DNA from 2 places in the Salicibibacter cibi genome. Region 2 is predicted to be linked to the other one. Evidence: riboswitches for the same ligand, from Rfam matches in the RefSeq annotation. Region 2 holds a riboswitch; the other holds the start of a gene.

Region 1 (10,702 bases), 1.5 Mb from region 2:
CTTGAGCACAACACTAAGGTCTCCAAAAGGCTCAAGAATAGCATATTGAATGTTTTTTATGTTTAAATATCCTTTGCTTCTGAGACTTGAAAGCAACTCAATTAAGGAATAACGGGTTTTTTTTAAATTTGACTTGATGATTTTTCCATGCTTGATGAAAATCACAGGCTCTCCTACTACTAAGTAATGAAATTTTCGAAGTAGGCTTAATCTCGCCATAAAGTAGTGCAAGCTCCCCACAGTGATAACCCCAAGATTGCCTGGCCCAGGGTATTTATTTCAATGGGAGATGTAGCAATGATAACCAAAAAAAAGACAGCGACTAAGTCATGAGGAGTGATTTGTGAAAAAGCGGAATGGCCAAACATGCGAATGATGAATAGGGTTAAAAGGAATAGGACAATAATTTCAACAATGAACAATGAAGCCACCTCGAACGTAAATACGATTTCGTCTCCATCATAGCGTTTGTGCATATAACCATTTTATACAGAGGTCACTGAAACGACCTCAACGATTATTAAATGAAATCTAGTCACCAATCGCTCAAATTATTTTAGAAAACTTGGCATTTCGCCAAGGATGGCGAAAGTCAAAGGTCTTTCCTACATACGAACATTTATACTTTCTGATAGTGTAAATAAAAAGAGGGAGCCTCCGCAAGCTCCCTCACCTTCTTACATACATCTATATTTTATCATATATAGCAGTAATAATGGTTGGGATGGCAGGATTCGAACCTACGCATCATGGAGTCAAAGTCCATTGCCTTACCACTTGGCTACATCCCAGTCTACATACATTATTATAGGCAGCAAAAAAAAGTTTATACTTTTTTTGCGAAAAAAGAAGGAAAAAAATTTTTGTTGTCGAATAGTGTTATTGTGAGAGAGCCCCTTGACGATAATCAGGGAGGTGCCCGATTGACGACCACACAAGGAGAATGTACGAAACTCTTCCGCTTTGCCTACGAAAGTTACGCCACAGATATTCATTTCCATCCCTATCCCGCCTACACTATAATTTTGTTCCGGATGGAAGGCGACTTAAAGGAGATACGCCGTATTCCCCGCGCAGATGCGGATAAAATGGTGGCGCACCTGAAATTTCAATCCGGGATGGATATTGGTGAACGCCGTCTACCTCAAAATGGTTCGCTGATGCTTCAACAGATCGGGCGGTTATCCGTACGGTTATCAACCGTACCGATTGGGGAAGGGGAGCGCCTCGTCGCCCGTCTCCTTCCTGCCAATGAAGATGTTGCATTGGCGCAACTCCCGCTTTTGGAAACGACTTCCCGGGACCTACATGCGTTGGCTGAACGCGAGCATGGGTTAATTATTTTTACCGGTCCTACAGGTTCGGGAAAAACCACGACGTTGTATGCCCTCCTGCATGAAATTACCAAACAAACGAATCGCCATGTCATTTCCGTGGAAGATCCGATTGAAAAACCACGCCATAAGTTTACGCAAATGCAAGTGAATGAACAAGCGGGTCTTTATTATGCAGAGGCATTAAAAGCAGCGCTTCGCCATGACCCGGATGTATTAATGATTGGAGAGATCCGGGATGAACAAACAGCAAAGATAGCGGTGCGCGCGGCGATGACCGGTCATCTCGTGCTAACGACCCTTCACACACGCAACACGAGTGGCGCTCTCGTGCGATTATTGGAGTTTGGCGTGCCGGCGAATTATTTATATGAAAGCATAGCTGCCGTCGTTGCCCAGCGCCTTGTGCATGACGAGCGCGAACAGCGAAAGGCGATCTTCGGCTTTTTGGCGAATGAACCGTTGCAATCGTTACTCGATGATTGCGTGCAAAACATCCCGCTTTTCTATGATGACGGTTTGGAGAACCAACGCATGGAAGGGATCGCACTCGGCTATTTGCCAAAGGAAGCGGGGCGTCTCAATCATGCTTAAACGCAAAGATAAATGGAAAGCGATCAATAAAGCCCGTTTTTTCCTGAACGTAGGACGCTTGTTGCAAAGAGGGTACACGTTAAATCACGGGGCGCAATTGATGATGTACGGAGAGCGTCCGGAAGCGCGAGCGACGGTTTCCTCATGGGTTGCAACGTTGCAAGAAGGGCGGCCGTGGGCAGAGTCGTTAGATCTCTTAAATATCCCCTCAGATATTCGTGCCTACTTGTACTTTTCCGAACGCTACGGCATGCTATCCCAAGGTTTTTACTACGCGGGCCGCATGCTTCAGCAAAGAGAGCGCTTCAAAGATAAAGCGCGTAACCTCGCAAGATACCCGATTCTTCTTATCTGGATTATCGCCACGCTTTTCCTCTTTATGACGTTGTTTGTTTTCCCCCAATTCGAAGAATTATTCATGACGATGGACATGGATTACCCGGCGATCACGACGTTTGCTTTTGCCGTTTTTCGAGTCCTTCCATATGTTTTTGCAGTTCTGATCATGTTAGCGTTTCTTTTCTATGTTTATTATCAACGGAGGTTTAAAAAACTAAAAGCTTTTCAACAAATGAATAGAATCCGGCAAATTCCCGGTGTCAAGCCTTGGATCAACTTGTATATTACGTACACGGTCAGCTTGCAAATGAGCCAACTTTTAAAAGGCGGGTTGAGTGCGCATGATGCATTGCAAGTGTTTGTCAAACAGACGCAAATGCCGTTTTTGCAAGCGGAAGGAGAACGTTTACAAGCAGAATTAAACGAAGGCAAAAGCTTACACGCAGCGATTGAAAACGCGTCTTACTATCAAAAAGAATTTGCCGACGTTATCCGTCACGGACAAGCGGCAGGCCAATTGGCTGAAGATCTCGTCCAATACAGCGAGATGCTTTGGGAAGAGCTTAACGAACGCACAACAAAAACGACGGTCATGATTCAACCGATTTTGTTTCTTGCTATCGGCGGGTTTATGTTATTGCTATTCCTGTCCATATTCGTGCCGATTTTTCAGTTAATTTCATCATTGGATGGAGTGTAAAACAATGGCTACAAACGAACAGAATCTATTGCGGCGAATCCAACGCTTGGAACGAAAATGCGACAAGATGGAAGCCCGCATGATTTATTTGGAAAAATGTATCAATTGCTTGGAATATCAACAACATGACGATACCAAAAAACTGGTCACACTCGTGTACAACCGCAAAGGAGGAGGCACACGGTGAAAAAAAAGGATGACGGCTTTACGCTGATCGAGATGATGATCGTTTTGTTAATAATTTCCATATTACTGCTTGTCGCAATCCCAAACATGGTGCAAAACAGCAACGTCGCCCAAAGCAAAGGCTGTGAAGCAACCGTTGATTTGGTGCAGGCGCAAGTCGGAAGTTACATGGTAGAAACGGGCGATTATCCCAGCAGTTTAAGTGTTTTAGTCGACAACGATTATGTGGACAGCGTTACATGTCCGGATGGAAGCCGTTTGAACCTCGATGATAATGGAAATGTCAGCGCTAATGAATAACAACGAGTATGGCCACACGCTCATGGAACTCGTCGTCGTTTTGCTTATTTTCTCGATCTGCTTAGGCATACCGACACTCTCCTATGTTCAGCAAGACGAAGGGCGGGAAATGGAGGCGTTTGTTTCCGAATTTGAGCAAGATCTCCATTATGCCCAACAACAGGCGATGGGGAAAACGGTTAATGCTCGGCTCGATATCCAGAATGCCACGGGCAGTTATCAAGTTGTGGTAGATGGAGAAACCATGAAGCGTGTCCCGTTTCCGAAGCATGTTTATTTTCAAGGCGTGTCGATGTCCCCGGAAACCATTCGTTTTCGACCGAGTGGGAATACGGACGATTCCGGTGAAATCGCAATACGAAGCAGCGATCAATTTTACCGTGCGATGTTTCTCGTTGGTTCCGGGAGGTTTTACGTTGAAAAAGTTGAAAAAAATAGCTGATGGAGGATTTACGTTAATGGAGGTCATAACGGCTCTTTTGCTTTTATCCGTAGCAACGGCCGGCATCATTCCTTTAGTATCGATTTTGTATACCGAACGGGCGGAAGTGCAAGCGGAGCGCGACGCTTATCGCATCATCGAGCGAGTGGGCTACGAGCTTGAGGATCACGACATTGAAACTGTTACGGTTGCCGATACGTCTTATGTTGTTCGTAATGAAAACGGAATGACCTGTATTTATTGGCAAGGGCCGGCAGGGAGGGAAAAGGATTTATGTCTCGAGTTTCCTCTGTAAACGACCGGGGCTTTACACTTTTGGAAATGGTCATTGCTATGTTTTTGTTCTTCATTGTGATCGCGGTAGTCCCTGTCTTTTTGCAAACGGCGACTTCCCCGGGTTCAGACTTGTCGCGCAATGATCAGGAAATCCAGACCTGGTTTCAAGAAATCTCAAAAGAGACAAAATATGCGCGTGGCTATGCAGTCGAACAAAACAGGTTGATCATCACGGATATCGACGGTGTAGAACGCAGCTACAGAAGAAGCGGAAGCAGTTTGATCAGAAGCGGAAGAATCGGCGGCCATTCGGTTTTGCAAAATATCGACGGATTTCATGCCCAACTTGTATCGGACGGGGTGATGATTACCGTTGACGCGAACGAGAAGCAATATAAGAAGTGGTTGCGTCCGACCAGGGCACCCGAGGAGGAAGACATTTGGATCAAAAGGGAGCTATAATGCCGTTTGTTCTCGTTCTATGCCTTGTAATAGCCGGCATGGTCGGTCATCAGGCTGTGTTGCTCACATTCGAACGGGAAGGCTTAGAGGCCCAGCGAATGTTTATGGTCGCAAATCTGTTGTTGGAGAAAGGGGAAGAGCAATGGTGGGAAGCATATAGAGACGATCGTACGTCGGACAGTGGCTTTTGGGAGTTTGAAGAGGGTACCGTTGATTATCGCTTGTCCTCGGTAAACGGAAGCGATTATGAAGTGGTGATATTGAATGCGGAAGTCGACGGGGGCGGGAATGTGCAGCATTACTACTACGTAAAAAAAACCGATAGTGAAAATGGAAAAAAGGACGAATGAAATAAATGACGGCGCTGATCAAGGTCAGCGCTGTACGTTTATTTGCGCTATTGCCCGCGCCGTACAAAACCTTAGCCAATTTCGCATGGAAAGTGTTGCATTCATGATCCGGATAAAATAAGAAATAAACGGGCAAGCTATATACCAAAAGGAATGGAAGGAGTGCCCATCTCATGAATCCAAACCCTTATTTTAAATACCTCGTTGAATCCTTTTTACGCAGGCTTGACCGATTTGCCGCTCCAAAAGAGATGAGCCGAAAACAGCGGCGGAAGTTAAAGAAAAAAGAAAAATCGCGGTTATTCACTGTATTCGGAGCAATTCCCACTGCGATAAAAATTAGTATGCGCAAATCAAGGTGACAAATATTTGTCGTTTTGTCACGTGAAACAGGAGAAAGTAATTTACAATTGATCCATCACTCATATATAATAAGAACAGGAACATGATGAGAAGTGGAGGAGGAAAATAAGATGAGTCGCATGTACCGTGTGATGGCTTTTTGGACAGGGGTCTTCGCCGTATTATTTTTTGTGGGAGAAATGTATGAAGTGTCCCTGTTATTCTTTGCTAATACGGCGGCATTCGTAGGGCTTGGTTTTATGGGGCTTACCGAACGCACATATTTATACATATTCGGTGCTTACTTAACTTTATTTATGGTTGGCTTTTCTTACTATACGATTTTTCTCATGGAACCAACCCTTGGTCATTAAAGCATGACCATGAAAGGCGGCTTCTTTAACCGCCTTCTCCCTATAAACCATTAAGGAACGGATTGCCGTCCATTTCGGCGGAAATCGTTGTAACCGGTCCGTGGCCACAAGCAACAGTTGTATCTTCCGGGAGTTCCAAAAGTTTTTGATGGATGCTGCTGAGAAGGGTGGTTTCATCGGCGCCGGGGAGATCGGTGCGTCCGATGCCGCTTTGAAAGAGGACGTCGCCGGAGAAAACCGTGTCGGTAGGTTCGTGATAGTATGAGACACTTCCCGGTGAATGGCCCGGGGTTTCAAATATCCGAAAAGCAAAAGGGCCTACGGTTAAGCTTTGCTCGCTGTCGATTAAATGCTCGGCAGGACGCGCGGTTATACCTTCGGGACTCATGTTGACCGAAAGATTTTTCGCGGGATCTTGTAACCAGTGCGCTTCACGTTGGTGAAGGTAAACCGGGATGTTAAACGTATCGCGGATATGGTCAACGGCACCGATGTGGTCAAAATGTGCATGGGTTAAAAGAATGGCAAGGGCTTTTAGGTTTTCTTTTTTCAAGGCAGCTGCAAAGGACTCGCCGTCCCCGCCCGGATCAAAGATAACCGCTTCCCTTTCTTCGTTGTAAAGGACAAAGGCGTTGGTTTGTACAGGGCCCAACGGGGCTTGCTTCCAATTCATCATGAAAATCAACTCCTTCTTAAATCTATAAACCATTGTACATGAAAAAATGAAAGAAACGAAACATAAGCAAAGCGTATGTATGGACATCATTGATACGAAAAGGAGAGAATGGATATGGCAGTGGGATCAATCGTTACGGCAGTGGCTGTTCTTTCGGTTTTTGCTTTTTTCCGTGAGTTAAAACGAAGAAACTTTATCGGGGTCGGATTTTCGGCACTCAGCATTCTTGTCTTTGGTTTTTTTGGTTTAATGACTTTGCTTGTAAGTGGAGCACCGGAAATGTAGAGGAACACTCGTCGCAATGACGGGTGTTCTTTTCTAAAGATTGGAGAGTTAGAAGTTAGAGGCTGGACAGAGAGGGTTTTTCTCACTTCTAACTTCCAAACTCTCATCTAGTGTTGAGTGGTTGAATTACTCGGTCACCCAGTATCGGGCAAGGTCCGTGTCAATCGACCGCAAGCAGCCGCCCATCGATCTATTTTCGGCGATCACCCAGATTTCAGAACGATAGAAGCCTGTGCAAAGAAGGGCAACCCAAATCAACCCGTGCCTCAGTGGCCTTTGCAGGTGCGACCTTTTATTTCAGCCATGCTGTACTAGTATGTATCCTTTCGCAAATAAAAGATGCCACCGTTAATAAAGGTTAGCTCGATCGCCGGTTGATATTGTTGATGGATCGCTTCTTTTTCCAAGCTATATGCATCATCGTTTTCCTTATCGGACGTTTCATAAAAGCGATCGAGCAAGGCTAAATCGTCTTCCATTCGATTGGTGGCTTCATTAGCCCAAGCGTGTTTTTGGTTGCGAATATCATTGAGAAGGTATTTTTTGATTCTTTGTACGGCGCTCATCGGTTGAATCAAATGGGCCATTGTAAACGTATAATCGGGGATCGCAGAAACGAGCGGGAGTGGCGCCAGTCGTTTCATGAAAAGATCAATGGTTTCCCCGCTAATTAATTGAATGCCAAAGCTGCGGATGATATCGCGTCTGCGGTGGCAAGTGTAGGAAATGCGCACGTTTAACCCGAGCCAAGGGTATAGGGGCGTCTGGTTTTTTTCATGATGATTTTCGTAAAGCCGTGTGACTGCGCCCTTTTCAGCAGCGGAAGAAAAAATTTGATGAAGACGGGGAGAGCCGAAATGCACTTTTTCTGCAGAAGGTGTATCAGCCCTTATATCCGTAGACAAGTTCAATTTCAATGGTTTCGGTTCCCCGCCGGTTTTTTCTAAATAATGCCAGTAAAATGGGCGGTTCATGAGCTCGAGATCGAGCATTTTATTGAGTTGAACTTCCAGTTTGGACGGTGTGTTTTGTAACAGCCCTGCTCCTCCGGCGTGAAAAAAACGGCGAAGGTAGTTATGAACTTCTGCCTGTTCCATGTTGATCTCCCTCCTGATTCATGAGCTCGGTTAAATGATGAAATTTGAGCCGTGCCTCGCCTTCTGTGCCGGAATCCAGAGCATCCTCTACGTATCTTTCCAATTCCTGTCCGGAATAGCGTTCCAAAATGTCGTCCAAACGCCCGATGACGCCTTCGAACATATTGATTTTTTCATAAAGGAGGTTGAGGATGCGTGCTTCTACTGTATTTTCAATTGCGTAATTCGTAATGTGTACATCATGTTCTTGGCCGAGGCGGTGAATCCTTCCAATGCGTTGTTCCACGCGCATCGGATTCCAGGGAAGGTCATAATTAATCATATGGTGGCAAAATTGTAAGTTTAACCCTTCGCCGCCGGCTTCAGTGGCAATCATGACCGGGACGTGATCACGAAAGAGCATGCGCATCCAGTCTTTTTTGCTGCGTTTAAATCCGCCTCTAAACGGGACCGATTTTATTTTATGTTGGGCAAGAAACCACTGCAGGTAGAGTTGGGTTGCCCGGTATTCCGTGAAAATAATCGTTTTTTCCGAAGAAGCCCGGAGTTGTTTCAACATTTGCTCCGCTTTTGCATTTGTTTGGATTTCATGCATGGCGTGAACAACGGGAGTAGCTTGTGCTTCGTTTAACATCCCGTTTTTCATCATGTTTGAAATTGTCACCCCCAAGGCTTCTTTGCTGGAACATGCTTCCCTTTGTAACGTCGTTAATGAAAAACCGTGGAGGTCTTGCACTGTTTGTTTTAAATCGCACACGGCATCATACATGGCGCGTTCTTCTTTCGACATTTCCACGTTTACATTTTCAACATGCCGATGAGTCCAGGACACGTTCGTATTGTCGCGGCGGTTGCGGACCATCACGTTTTGCACGAGTTTCTGAATGTCTTCGGTTGCTTCTGTATCGTTTTTGTACTTGGCTTTAAAGCTTTTTTCATCGCCAAGATGTCCGGGTTTCAAAATCGAAACGAGGTGAAACAGTTCTTCGATCCGGTTTTGCACAGGGGTGGCGGTACATAGTAAACAAAAGCGTTTTTTCAGCGCTTTGATGAATGCATAGTTTTTCGTGTTGGCATTTTTTAACTTATGTGCTTCATCAATAATGATCATGTCATAAGGTTGCTCGAGTACGATTTCCCGATGGGGGGAATGTTTGGCGGTGTCCATCGAAGCGACGACGACATCGCACCGATCCCATACATACGTTTTCTTTTGGGAGACGGCAGGAATGTAAAATTTTTCATTAAGCTCTTGCGTCCATTGATTCACCAGGGACGCCGGGGATAGAATAAGCGCCTTTTTGACGAGGCCTCGTATCATGTATTCCTTTAAAACAAGACCGGCCTCTATCGTCTTCCCAAGCCCTACTTCGTCAGCGAGGATGGCTTTCCCGTTCATATCTTCAACGACACGCCTTGCTGTCTCAAATTGATGATCATACAAGGAAAGTTCCGGCAAATGCGTGGGAGCGACGAGTCCGTCGAAGGATGGGACCGCTTTGTGCGTTTGTGCTTCATAAGCAAGTTGATACATTTCCCATGAAGACCATGGGCCTTCATGATGCAATGCTTGTTTAAATTGGTCCTCCCAGTCGGCGGAGAAATGGATATCTATGTACATAATTACCCCTTTTTCCCTTTATTTTTATTTTAAAGTATAAAAAAGATTGGCAATGGATAAATGACGTGCTACACTAAATGCAACAGGCTTTCCTAACTATGTTAGTGTGTGAATGTGGAGCGTTTTTATACATTGGAATAAGCGAATGATGACAGAGGGAGAGACCGTTCTTCCCAGAACGGCGCCGAAGGAGCAAACCGGAATGGTGAATCTCTCAGGCACATGTACTTCTGTTTGACGCGACTCTGGAGAGCGCCCTCGCGGCCACCAACGAGGACAATTTTTGCCAAATGCGGCGAAAAAGAAACTTTCTGGTAGACCGACAGAGCTTTTCAACGATAAACGTTGGAGAGTTCTGTCTTTTTTTATCTGCATGGTGCAACGAAGGCTTTCGTCATAAAAGCTTTGTGAAGACCAAGTTTTCTAATAAATATAAAAAGGGGAGATTGACTTGACAGAAAAGCGGCGCACCATTCTTTATGATAGGCATGTGGCGTTGGGGGCGAAGATGGTTCCGTTCGGAGGCTTTGAAATGCCTGTCCAATACGATTCCATCAAAGCGGAACACCGTGCGGTGCGGGAGGCGGTTGGCCTTTTTGATGTTTCCCATATGGGGGAGGCATTGATTGCAGGGGAATCTGCATTTAACACCGTACAAACAATCTTGACGAACGATGCTTCCAAATTGGAAGTGGGCAAAGCTCAGTATTCATTGATGTGCAATGAAAATGGCGGAATAGTGGACGATTTTCTCGTCTATCAAATGGGACCCGAAAAATACATGGTCATCCCCAATGCCGCCAATCGCGAGACAGATATCGCTTGGCTCAAGCAACACGCGCAAGCGGGTACGACGGTGACGGATGTTTCCGATGATTACGCGTTGCTTGCGCTGCAAGGCCCGAAAGCGGTTGAGGTATTGCAATCATTAACAGATGAAGACGTGGGGGCGATCGGTACGTTTCGCTTTCAGACGGACGTAGCTGTTGACGGCCGAAGTGCAATCGTGTCCCGTAGCGGTTACACCGGGGAAGACGGGTATGAAATCTACTGCGGGACGAAAGATGCCGGCGCTATTTGGGACGCGTTGCTTACCGCCGGTGAAAGCGTTGGCATTAAACCTTGCGGGTTAGGTGCCAGGGATACGCTTCGTTTTGAGGCTCGCTTGCCGTTGTACGGCCAAGAACTTACGGAGACGATCAGCCCTTTGGAAGCAAAGCTCGGCTTTGCGGTGAAAGTAAACAAAGACGCTGATTTTATAGGGAAGAAAGCGCTGGCAGCAGAAAAAGAACATGGACCGGCTCGTAAGATTGTTGGCATTGAG
Region 2 (10,702 bases):
CAATCTCTTGCTGGAACGTTTCAATCGTATCTTTATCCAAATTCCCTTCCCAATTAAAGGATGGCGAGCAGTTGTATGCAAGCATTTGGTCCGGATATTTCTCATGAATCGCATCTGCAAATTTTTGCGCTTCTTCCAGGTTAGGCGTCGACGTTTCACACCAAATTAAATCGGCGTAAGGCGCATAAGCCAACCCGCGCGCAATCGCCTGGTCGATACCGGCTCTTGTCCGATAAAAACCTTCATCCGTTCGCTCTCCGGTAATAAATTCTGCATCGGCAGGATCGACATCGTTGGTAATCAAGTCTGCTGCGTCTGCATCTGTACGCGCAAGCAATACAGTCGGCACACCGGAAACGTCAGCGGCCAAACGTGCAGACACAAGATTTCTTACTGCGTTTTGTGTTGGAATCAATACTTTTCCGCCAAGGTGTCCGCATTTCTTTTCTGAAGCCAATTGGTCCTCAAGATGCACCCCGGAAGCACCTGCTTCAATCATCGCTTTCATTAATTCAAAAACATTCAGCTGACCGCCGAAACCCGCTTCTGCGTCTGCAACAATCGGTGCAAAATAATCAAGATCCCCTTTGCCTTCCATATGCTGAATTTGATCGGCACGCACCAACGCATTATTAATCCGTTTAACAACTTGCGGAACGGAATTCACCGGATAAAGGCTCTGGTCCGGATACATTTCCCCTGCAAGGTTGGCGTCAGCCGCCACTTGCCATCCGCTTAAGTAGATCGCTTTCAATCCGGCTTTCACTTGTTGAACGGCCTGATTCCCCGTAAGTGCACCGAGAGAATTTACATAATCTTCATTTTTCAAACTATCCCAAAGCTTTTCCGACCCTTTACGGGCAAGCGTGTGTTCAATTTGCAAAGAACCGCGAAGACGAACGACATCTTCTGCCGTGTACGGGCGTTTTACCCCTTGCCAACGCTCCTCCGTTTCCCACTGTCTGTTTAATTCGTCCACCTGCTGCTCAAATGATTGATATGCCATACCCATTCTCCTTTCCTAATTCACATGCGCAAAAGCCCGATCGCAGCTTTTTCACACTGTGTTACTACAGTTAATAACTGATGCTTTTAATATATAACAGTTTTGATTATGATTCAAGTGTTATATAAAAATTTTTTGTACTTGACTTTGTAAAAAATTAAAGCGTATACTTTAATTGACCACTGGTTAAATGAAAGAGGGATCACCGTGTCAGCCAGAAAAGCTGTAAACACTGAACTTACACGTGATATCATTTTGGATGCCGCAAAAGATTTATTTGCAGCGAAAGGATATCAGCACGTATCTATGAGACAAATTGCCAAGGAGTTAAGTTATAGTCATGGCTCGATTTATTATCACTTCAAAAATAAGGCCGAATTGTTTTATGCACTCGTTGAAGTGTACTTTGTCATGCTCGATGAAAAGATTGAAGCGGCAGTAGCCGGACAAAAAAGCAACATTGGTAAACTTAGACACATTTGTCTTGGCTTCATCGAATTTGGCCTCACCCATCAAAGCCATTATGAAATTATGTTTTTAATCAAAGACGAGGAAGTTCGCCAATTCATTAATGAAAGTCCGATGAAAACATATCAAAATTTTGCTCATCACGTGGCCAAATATAGTGAAAGGCAAATGGCAGTTTCTGAAATATGGTCCATTTTTTTAGCACTGCACGGATTTGTTACCCATTATTTGCGCCATATCACGACTTTTTCAGATGTGAAAAATCTTGCCGAAACGCATGTAGATTTATTATTAAGTTTCACAAAAAAATAGGGCTTGCAATGCCTTATTTTTTATATCTATTTGAACAGTGGTCAATTAATTGCAAAGGAGTTACAATAAGGATGAAAGCACTGGTTCTGGGAGCAACTGGCGGTATGGGGCACGCCATTATTAAAGAATTAACGGAACGAAACATCGAAGCTACAGCTTTCGCGCGGTCTCACGCGAAACTCGAGAAAATGTTTTCTCGTCATTCGACGGTAACAATACACCCCGGTGATATTTTTACATCCAATGACATTCATGCAGCAGCGGACGGCGTTGACCTGATCTTTCATGCCATAAACATTCCTTATGCAGACTGGGAATATAGACTTCCCACAATGAATCAAAATATCATTGCCGCCGCAAAAAATCACTCCGCAAAATTGGCCGTCGCAGACAATATTTACGCGTATGGGAGAGGTGACAGCGATAAAACGAAAGAAACAACGCCCAAACACCCTCATACTAAAAAAGGAAAAATCCGCTTACAGATGGAGCGCCTGTTCAAAGAATCCGAAGTACCTTATCTGATCGCACATTTCCCTGATTACTATGGTCCACATGCCGAAAATGCTCCGCTGAACTACACGCTTAAATCTGTGGCAGCGAATAAACGAACAAGCTTCGTAGGAAACCCATCCATAGCCAGAGAACATATTTACACACCTGATGGCGCAAAAGCCATTATTGAACTCGCTCTTCGTGATGATGTGTATAATCAAAATTGGAATATCCCCGCGTATGACACGATAACAGGTGTAGAAATTATAGAAATCGTACGTTCTATGGCGGACTATAAGAAACGGGTCTCCACCATCACAAAAAGCATGATTCGGTTTTTAGGTTTCTTTAACAAACAAATGCGCGAGTTTACGGAAATGCAATACCTCAATGAGGACCCGGTTATTTTAAGCGGAAAGAAATATGAAAAATTGATAGGTCCAGTGCCAAAAACCCCTTATTCACAGGGTATACGTGAAACGATGGCAGCCTATGAACAGTAACATACACAAACACACCCCATCACGTTCTTTTACTATGTTTAAGGAAAAAATGAACCGATTGCTTGGCGTCCCTCATTTACGCAGCGTTGCAATTAGAATGCAGATTGGCGGAAAAATGACACTCTATCTTGTGCGCACACTATTCCGATCCTTACCAAAAAGAACGCGAACCCCCGATTCAGGTTCGCGTTCTTCATTCTAATTCAATTCCGCTTTGGCTTTTTCGGCAAGGTCTGCAAAAGCATCTTTATCGTTCACTGCCAAGTCGGCGAGCATTTTTCGGTTAACGTTAATCTCCGCTTGCTTCAATCCATGCATGAGACGGTTGTACGAAAGTCCGTTTACACGAGCGGCCGCATTGATACGTGTAATCCATAGTTTTCGGAAATCACGTTTGCGTTGGCGTCGATCACGGTATGCATATTGAAGTGATTTTCTCACTTGTTGTTGGGCCGTGCGAAATAAACGATGTTTCGATCCGTAATATCCTTTTGCAAGTTTTAAAACCTTTTTTCGACGACTACGGGCGACTGTTCCGCCTTTAACTCTAGGCATCGTCGATCCCTCCTATTCACTCTCGATTGTTGATTTATTTTTTGTATGGGAGCAATGGTTCGACACGCTGTTGGTCACTTTTATCCATTACCGTGCCTTTTCGTAAATGCCGTTTTTGTTTTTGCGTCTGGTTACGGGACAAGTGGCTAGTAAACGCATGATTGCGCTTCAGTTTTCCACTGCCGGTACGCTTAAAACGCTTGGCTGCTCCTCGGTGAGTTTTCATTTTTGGCATGACAATTTCCTCCTTGCTACGACTTTTTCTTATTGTCTTGGTCTGACTTGGGGGCAAGCATCAAAAACATGCTGCGCCCATCCATTTTGGGTTTTGTTTCAATAGCTGCAACGTCTTTGGTTTCTTCTGCAAGACGTTCCAAAATCTCTCGACCAATGGATGAATGCGTAATGGCGCGACCGCGGAAACGAATGGCAGCTTTTACTTTATCGCCTTTCGACAAAAATTTACGTGCATTGCGAAGCTTCGTATTAAAGTCATGCTCATCAATATTCGGGCTCAATCGCACTTCCTTCACATTGATGACTTTTTGTTTTTTACGCGCTTCACGCTCTTTTTTCTGTTGCTCATAGCGATATTTCCCGTAGTCCATGATGCGACAGACCGGCGGTTTCGCATTCGGTGCGACGAGAACAAGATCCTGTTCCGCTTGCTCAGCACGATCCAATGCCTCCCGTTTCGATACAATCCCCACTTGGTCCCCATTCGCGTCGATGAGGCGAACCTCGCGGGCGCGAATCCCGTCATTAAGCTTCATATCCTTACGAATAAAGAGCCACCTCCATTAAATTTTTTTAGAAAACTTGGCTTTTCGCCAAGCTTTTACGGCGAAAAACCTTAGTTGCACTTATGCAGGAAAGAAAGCTAATTTATACATTCTTTCCTGCGAAAAATAACCCATAGAAATGTGCCGACAATTGCATTGCAACATGCACACAGCAAAGCTTTGCACACGTAAAAAAAGTGAGTGCCGCACTACACACGACACCCACTTATCCAATCCGATTCATTCGATTGCCGACCAGTCAACAACCCGAAGGCGTCGATCAGGTGAGAAGCGGGCGCTTCTGCTTGTGTGCAACATGTTCAATTCTTTATCCAGTGTACAATCCGAGGACGTGAATGTCAAGAGGATATGGACGCCCGGTGTGAGTTGGCCTTTATTTCACGTTTTCCGGGGCTTTCATTGTACTTCTAACCTCTGTTCAACATTTTTCATCTGCTCGGGGTACATTGAGTTCTTCAACGTACCTATGATCGAGAATTCTTTCCATGCCGAAGTGCAATACCTTTCATTGTACCAACTATTACCGGATTTTCCTTTTCAATTGCCCAACAAGACTCTCCCTTTTTGATAAAGGCTTTTCCAATCTGTTTCCGGAATGAGCGACCCCCCTGTTGCCCATGCCACATGTGTCGCTTCCTTCATCTTGGAGGATAAACCGTGATTGTCGATATAGGATGGATGTTTTGATAATTGTATCGGCCCTTGCAAACCGGAAGCGGCAGAGGGTTCCACTTTTACACCTTCAGAGCTCATCAGTAGGGAAAGCATTCTAAACAGCTCATCGTCTTCGATGGTATAAACGCCGCTTATGAGTTTCTCACTAATTGCCGTCGCAAAACTTGAAGGTCTTCCAACGGCCAAGCCGTCCGCTTCCGTTACATTGTCGATGCCAAAATCCTGGACACTGACCTTTTCATGTTTTTCCGTCAAAAGGCCAATTAAGACGGAGGGAGAATGCGTAGGTTCAACAAAAAAACAATGAACGTTATCGCCAAATAATTGTTTGAGGCCAAAAGTCAATCCCCCCGGCGATCCTCCCACGCCACAAGGAAGATATAGAAACAGCGGATGGTCGCTATCCACACGGGTGTCTTGTTCGTCAAGTTGCGCCTTCAATTCGTAGGCTGCGATGCTGTAACCTAAAAACAAGTCCCGCGAATGTTCATCGTCGATAAAATAGCCGTTCGGATTCTCGAGGGATAATTTTCTCCCCTCATTAATCGCCTTGCTGAAATCTGCGCTGTATTCATAAACGTTAGCTCCGTTTTCTTTTAGCAAATCTTTTTTCCATTGTTTGGCATCCGAAGACATGTGGATCGAGACGTCAAAGCCGATCACGGAACTGACGATCCCGATGCTAAGGCCTAAATTGCCGGTAGAACCCACATCAATAGCGTATTGATTAAAAAAACGCTTGAAAGCAGAAGAGGCAAATTTTTCGTAGCTTTCCTGCTTTGTGATCAACCCATTGTCAATGGCCAACGTTTCCGCGTATTTGAGTACTTCAAAAATCCCGCCGCGCGCCTTTATGGATCCGGCAATCGGCAATTCATTGTCGCATTTTAAATACAAAGTCCCTTCGATGTTTCCTTTATAATGATCTTCAAGGTGCGTTTTCACATTCGGAATGGAGCGTAAGGGAGATTCAATGATTCCGCCATTTTCTTTCGTTTCCGGGAACTCCCTTTCAATAAACGGCCGAAACCTTGCCCACATGTCCGCTGCTTCTTCCATATCTGCTTCGCTTACGGAGAAACCGGAAGCAGAGGCATCCGCCCATTTTTGTTTGAATGGATTTTCCCACCATACCGGCCTTAACGCTGTAATATCTTCAAGAAGGGGGAATGCTTTTGTCCAACTTGCCATTGGCTCACCCAACACCTGATTATTCATGGTCAAACCCTCCTCGGCTAAGAACGACTTAGTCTTCTTCGGTAAAAGCATGATACTGCGCTTCATTCATTAGATCTTCAAGTTCGTCCCGGTCAGTCAACTTCACATCGATCAACCAGCCTTCACCTTCCGGGTAGGCATTGACTAATTCCGGTTCATCTTCCAATCTTTCATTTATGTTCACAACCGTTCCGGAAATCGGAACGTATATTTCCGAAACCGTTTTTACCGACTCAATGGTACCGATGCTTTCGTTCGCGGCAACCTCTTCATCGACTTCCGGAATTTCCACAAAAACAATATCTCCAAGTTCCTGTTGCGCGTAATCCGATATTCCGATACGAACAATGCCTTCTTCTAACGTTTCTACCCATTCATGTTCTTTGCTATACCATTTACTCATCATAGGTACTCCTTTTAGCTATATAGTTTACGTTTGATGTCTTCGCCCGTTGGTGTGGTCGCAAGACCTCCAAGGGATGTTTCCCGCAAGGTTCGAGGCATTTCACTCCCGACTCTATACATCGTTTCGATGACTTCATCACACGGGATACGGCTTTCAATACCCGCGAGCGCCATATCCGCGGAAGAAAATGCGATCGATGTGCCGATGACGTTCCGTTTAATGCATGGAACTTCCACCAGACCGCCAACCGGATCACACACGAGGCCAAGCAATGATTTCATCGCCATCGCGGTCGCGTGTACGGCTTGCCTCGGGGTCCCCCCTTTTAATTCCACGATTACACTCGCGGCCATTGCTGTTGCAGAACCGACTTCTGCCTGGCAGCCGCCCGCAGCACCTGAAATAAACGAGCGATTGGCGATAATATAGCCTAGGCAACTGGCCGTAAACAATCCATACGCAAGCGCATCCAAGGAATAATTATCGTTGTCGCGAAGGGAAAACAAGATCCCCGGAAGTACGCCCGCTGAACCTGCCGTTGGGGTCGCGACAATAACGCCCATTCGGGCATTGCATTCAGACGTTGCCATCGCGTAACGCATCGCCCCGGTAATGTGCGGGCCGGAAAGGGTGTCCCCACGGTCGATATACGCTCCCATTTTCAGGGCATCTCCCCCTGATATGCCACTTGGAGCAGGGGAACCGTCCGATTTGCCGGCTTCGACGGCCTCTTGCATTTTAATTAAGCGATCTTTCATTTTATTGAAAATATCCTCACGCGTCATGTCCGTCTTTTCGCTTTCCATGTCGATCATTGCATCAGCAATGCTTACGTTTTTCGTCTCACAGTGGGAAAGCAAACGTTCCATCGAATCAACTTGCACGCGTTACACCTCCTTTTTTTCATTCGTGAGCATATATAAAGGCAGACGATTACATATCGAACGAAAGTCGTCATCTGTGCTTAAACGAATCGTCGTTTCCGCATCATTGATGAAAAAGATATGTGACAAACCGCCGCCAAGAGAAACACCACCCACTTTTACGTGTCGATATCCGGCCTCGGCAACGATAATTACCGTGTTCGGATGATCGTAATAAGGACATTGATCCTTTTCGAGCAGAAACTGGTAATCGATGTTTTCTGCATTCGCGATCGCCAAGGCGTCTTTAATCCGAACATCCTCTGTTCCCATCCCGAGCAAGCCGCCGAGAAGCGCTTTGTCGGTGCCGTGGCCTTGATACGTTTGGGCAAACGAATCGTACAAGGTAATGCGAACCTGTTCCGGTTTGCACCCGCCGAGGAGTTCGTACGTAAATCGACCGATGGAAACCGCTCCCGCCGTATGAGAACTAGACGGACCCACCATGACGGGGCCGATAATATCAAAACAGCTTTGAAATTCCATGTTTCGATCCTCCTTTATCGTACGCTTGCTTCTTTCTGAAAAAGAGAAAAGGCTTTGCAAATATCCTTCGTCTTGTTTTTCGCCTGTTCCAAGACATCGGGATTGCCGTTACTTCCCAGAACATCAGCAATAATTTCGCCGATGTTGATCATTTCTTGTTTTCCCATTCCCCGTGTCGTAAGCGCCGCCGTGCCGATTCTAATGCCGCTCGTCACAAACGGACCTTCCGGGTCAAACGGGATTGTATTTTTATTGACCGTAATGCCGGCTTTTTCAAGCAATTGCTCCGCCTCTTTTCCAGTAAGATTCCACGGCCGTACATCGACAAGCAATAAATGGTTGTCAGTTCCGCCTGAAACGAGGGCAGCGCCGTTCTCTTTTAGCGTGTCACCGAGTGTGATTGCGTTTTCCACAATTTGATTGGCATACGTTTTGAATGACGGTTGCAGGGATTCTTTAAAAGAAACGGCTTTGGCGGCAATCACATGCATTAATGGTCCGCCTTGCAGGCCGGGAAAAACAGCCTTGTTAATCCCTTTTGCCATCTCTTTGTCATTCGTTAAAACAAACCCTCCGCGAGGCCCCCTTAATGTTTTATGTGTCGTGCTGGTTACAACGTCCGCATAAGGCACCGGAGACGGATGAATGCCGGATGCAATAAGTCCGGCAATATGCGCCATATCGACCATCAATTTTGCATCAATCTTATCCGCAATTTCCTTAAATTTTGCGAAGTCAATGACCCGTGGATAAGCACTTGCACCGGCGATAATGAGTTTTGGTTTTTCTTTTTTTGCTTGTTCTTCCAATTGATCATAATCAATGAAGTGATCGTCTTCCCTGACACCATAAGAAACAACATCAAACCACTTGCCGGAAATGCTGACAGGACTGCCATGCGTCAAGTGCCCTCCGTGGGATAAATTCATCCCCATCACCTTATCCCCGGGTGTTAACTGTGAGTAATAAACAGCCAAGTTGGCGGATGCTCCGGAATGAGGTTGCACATTCGCATAATCGGCTTGATAAAGCTCTTTCAATCGTTCGATTGCCGTACTCTCGGCAATGTCCACGTACTCACATCCGCCATAATACCTTCGTCCCGGATAGCCCTCCGCGTATTTGTTCGTCATCACCGATCCCATGGCTTCCATGACGTCCTCGCTCACAAAATTTTCTGATGCAATTAACTCAAGCGTGTCATGTTGTCTGTGCCGCTCTTCCTCAATAGCCGAAAAAATGGTCGCGTCGTTTTCTTTTAAACTCATCAAAACCCCTCCATTTAAAATTATTTTTGGGTAAATAAAAAAGGACAGAAAAAGGTATATACACCTTTTCTCTGTCCTTGTACCTGAGAGTTCAACTTCCGTATACGGAGTCTACCCCTTTGGTGGCTTTAGCGCTCTCCAGAGCTGCGTCCCATTGTAGTCATTTTACCTGAGAGATTCATTCACAAGGTTTTTTATGTGAATATTGCCCCTTCGGTGCCGACGCTTAAGTCGGTCTCTCCCACAATAATCATTCGCAAATTTATTTAATTTGTTATTATCTTAGCAAAGCAATTGTCTTAATGCAACATTATTTTAAAAATTATTTAAACATTCTTATCTCATCAGATTTCTATATACTATATAGAGACCTCGTTGCCTTGGTATTTGGCGGCTTCTTGCCATACCTGTGCTTTATTAACCTGTTCATCGGCGTGATAAGAAGAACGAACGAGGGGTCCTGCCTCACAATGACGGAACCCTTTTTGCATAGCAATTTCTTTAAACCGCGCAAATTCCTCGGGTGTGTAGTATTTTTGCACATCCAAATGTTTCTTCGTCGGCTGCAAATATTGTCCGATCGTCATAATATCCACATCGTGGGCACGCAAATCATCCATGACTTCTTCGATTTCTTCGGGCGTTTCCCCGAGGCCGATCATAAGACTTGATTTCGTCGGAATATCGGGATGCAATTCCTTGGAATAGCGAAGAAATTCCAAAGAACGATCATACGTCGCGCGTGCACGAACTTTCTTCGTTAAGCGCCGGACCGTTTCAATATTGTGGTTCAATATATTCGGGCGAGCCTCCATGAGCGTTTGTAAATTGTCGTGCAACCCCATCATATCCGAAGGCAATACTTCAATCGTCGTAAGCGGATTGCGGCGACGGACGGCGCGAACTGTTTCTGCGTACACCCGTGAACCTCCGTCTTTAAGGTCATCACGGGCAACAGCCGTAATAACGACGTGTTTCAAGCCCATTTGTTCCACGGACTCGGCAACTCGTTCCGGCTCGCCCCAATCAAGTTCATTGGGAAGTCCGGTTTTCACCGCACAAAATCGGCACCCGCGCGTGCATACATCCCCGAGGATCATAAATGTGGCCGTTTTTCTTACTGCCCAGCATTCATGAATATTTGGACAGCGCGCTTCTTCACAGACCGTATGTAATTTCTTTTCGCGCATCATCTTCTTAAGGCCTTTATAGGATTCATTTGTATTTAATTTTATTTTTAGCCAATCCGGTTTGCGAACATGCGCTTCTTTTTTCCCCATTTGATCACATCCTTTCCCTTCAACGCATAATATCGAAGAACAGAGACAACTGTACAGTCACTTTTTCTCTGTATTTAGCCAACAGTGACGCCTTTTTCAGTAGCAGTAATGATTGTGCCGGTTTTCCCCTGCAGGGCTTCCTCTGCCTTATCCAAAGCGCAGATGATGGAGGTGCCACCGGTTTTGGCGAAAGACAGTGCAGACTCAACTTTTGGGACCATGCTCCCTTTACTAAAGTGACCTTCTTCGATTTTTCCAATTTATCAACAGAAAGATTTTTCAAAGCTTTCTCAACTGTTTTCCC

Evidence for each region. Region 2 has a riboswitch for glycine ahead of glyA (serine hydroxymethyltransferase). Riboswitches for the same ligand answer to the same signal wherever they lie in the genome.
Region 1: linked by a shared signal. The riboswitch ahead of gcvT (glycine cleavage system aminomethyltransferase GcvT) and the one ahead of glyA (serine hydroxymethyltransferase) in region 2 are both predicted to bind glycine.

The regions. Positions count from the first base shown of each region.
Region 1 covers NZ_CP054706.1:1,461,730-1,472,431, forward strand. The annotation lists gene HUG20_RS07465 (DUF421 domain-containing protein) at 1-219, opposite strand, end outside; tRNA gene HUG20_RS07470 (tRNA-Gln) at 717-791, opposite strand; gene comGA (competence type IV pilus ATPase ComGA) at 924-1,928, shown strand; gene comGB (competence type IV pilus assembly protein ComGB) at 1,921-2,967, shown strand; gene HUG20_RS07485 (hypothetical protein) at 2,972-3,154, shown strand; gene comGC (competence type IV pilus major pilin ComGC) at 3,151-3,453, shown strand; gene comGD (competence type IV pilus minor pilin ComGD) at 3,434-3,895, shown strand; gene HUG20_RS07500 (type II secretion system protein) at 3,870-4,190, shown strand; gene HUG20_RS07505 (prepilin-type N-terminal cleavage/methylation domain-containing protein) at 4,169-4,633, shown strand; gene HUG20_RS07510 (hypothetical protein) at 4,612-4,983, shown strand; gene HUG20_RS19960 (YqzE family protein) at 5,157-5,345, shown strand; gene HUG20_RS07520 (DUF2626 family protein) at 5,457-5,699, shown strand; gene HUG20_RS07525 (MBL fold metallo-hydrolase) at 5,740-6,372, opposite strand; gene HUG20_RS07530 (DUF2759 family protein) at 6,490-6,660, shown strand; gene HUG20_RS07535 (YqhG family protein) at 6,972-7,757, opposite strand; gene HUG20_RS07540 (DEAD/DEAH box helicase) at 7,735-9,378, opposite strand; glycine riboswitch at 9,524-9,618, shown strand; gene gcvT (glycine cleavage system aminomethyltransferase GcvT) at 9,830-10,702, shown strand, end outside.
Region 2 covers NZ_CP054706.1:2,950,249-2,960,950, forward strand. The annotation lists gene aceA (isocitrate lyase) at 1-1,006, opposite strand, end outside; gene HUG20_RS14660 (TetR/AcrR family transcriptional regulator) at 1,214-1,786, shown strand; gene HUG20_RS14665 (NAD(P)H-binding protein) at 1,858-2,784, shown strand; gene rplT (50S ribosomal protein L20) at 2,983-3,339, opposite strand; gene rpmI (50S ribosomal protein L35) at 3,374-3,574, opposite strand; gene infC (translation initiation factor IF-3) at 3,591-4,112, opposite strand; gene dsdA (D-serine ammonia-lyase) at 4,680-6,035, opposite strand; gene gcvH (glycine cleavage system protein GcvH) at 6,064-6,438, opposite strand; gene sdaAA (L-serine ammonia-lyase, iron-sulfur-dependent, subunit alpha) at 6,453-7,310, opposite strand; gene HUG20_RS14700 (serine dehydratase beta chain) at 7,329-7,850, opposite strand; gene glyA (serine hydroxymethyltransferase) at 7,865-9,118, opposite strand; glycine riboswitch at 9,188-9,262, opposite strand; glycine riboswitch at 9,266-9,372, opposite strand; gene lipA (lipoyl synthase) at 9,478-10,398, opposite strand; gene HUG20_RS14715 (amino acid kinase family protein) at 10,418-10,702, opposite strand, start outside.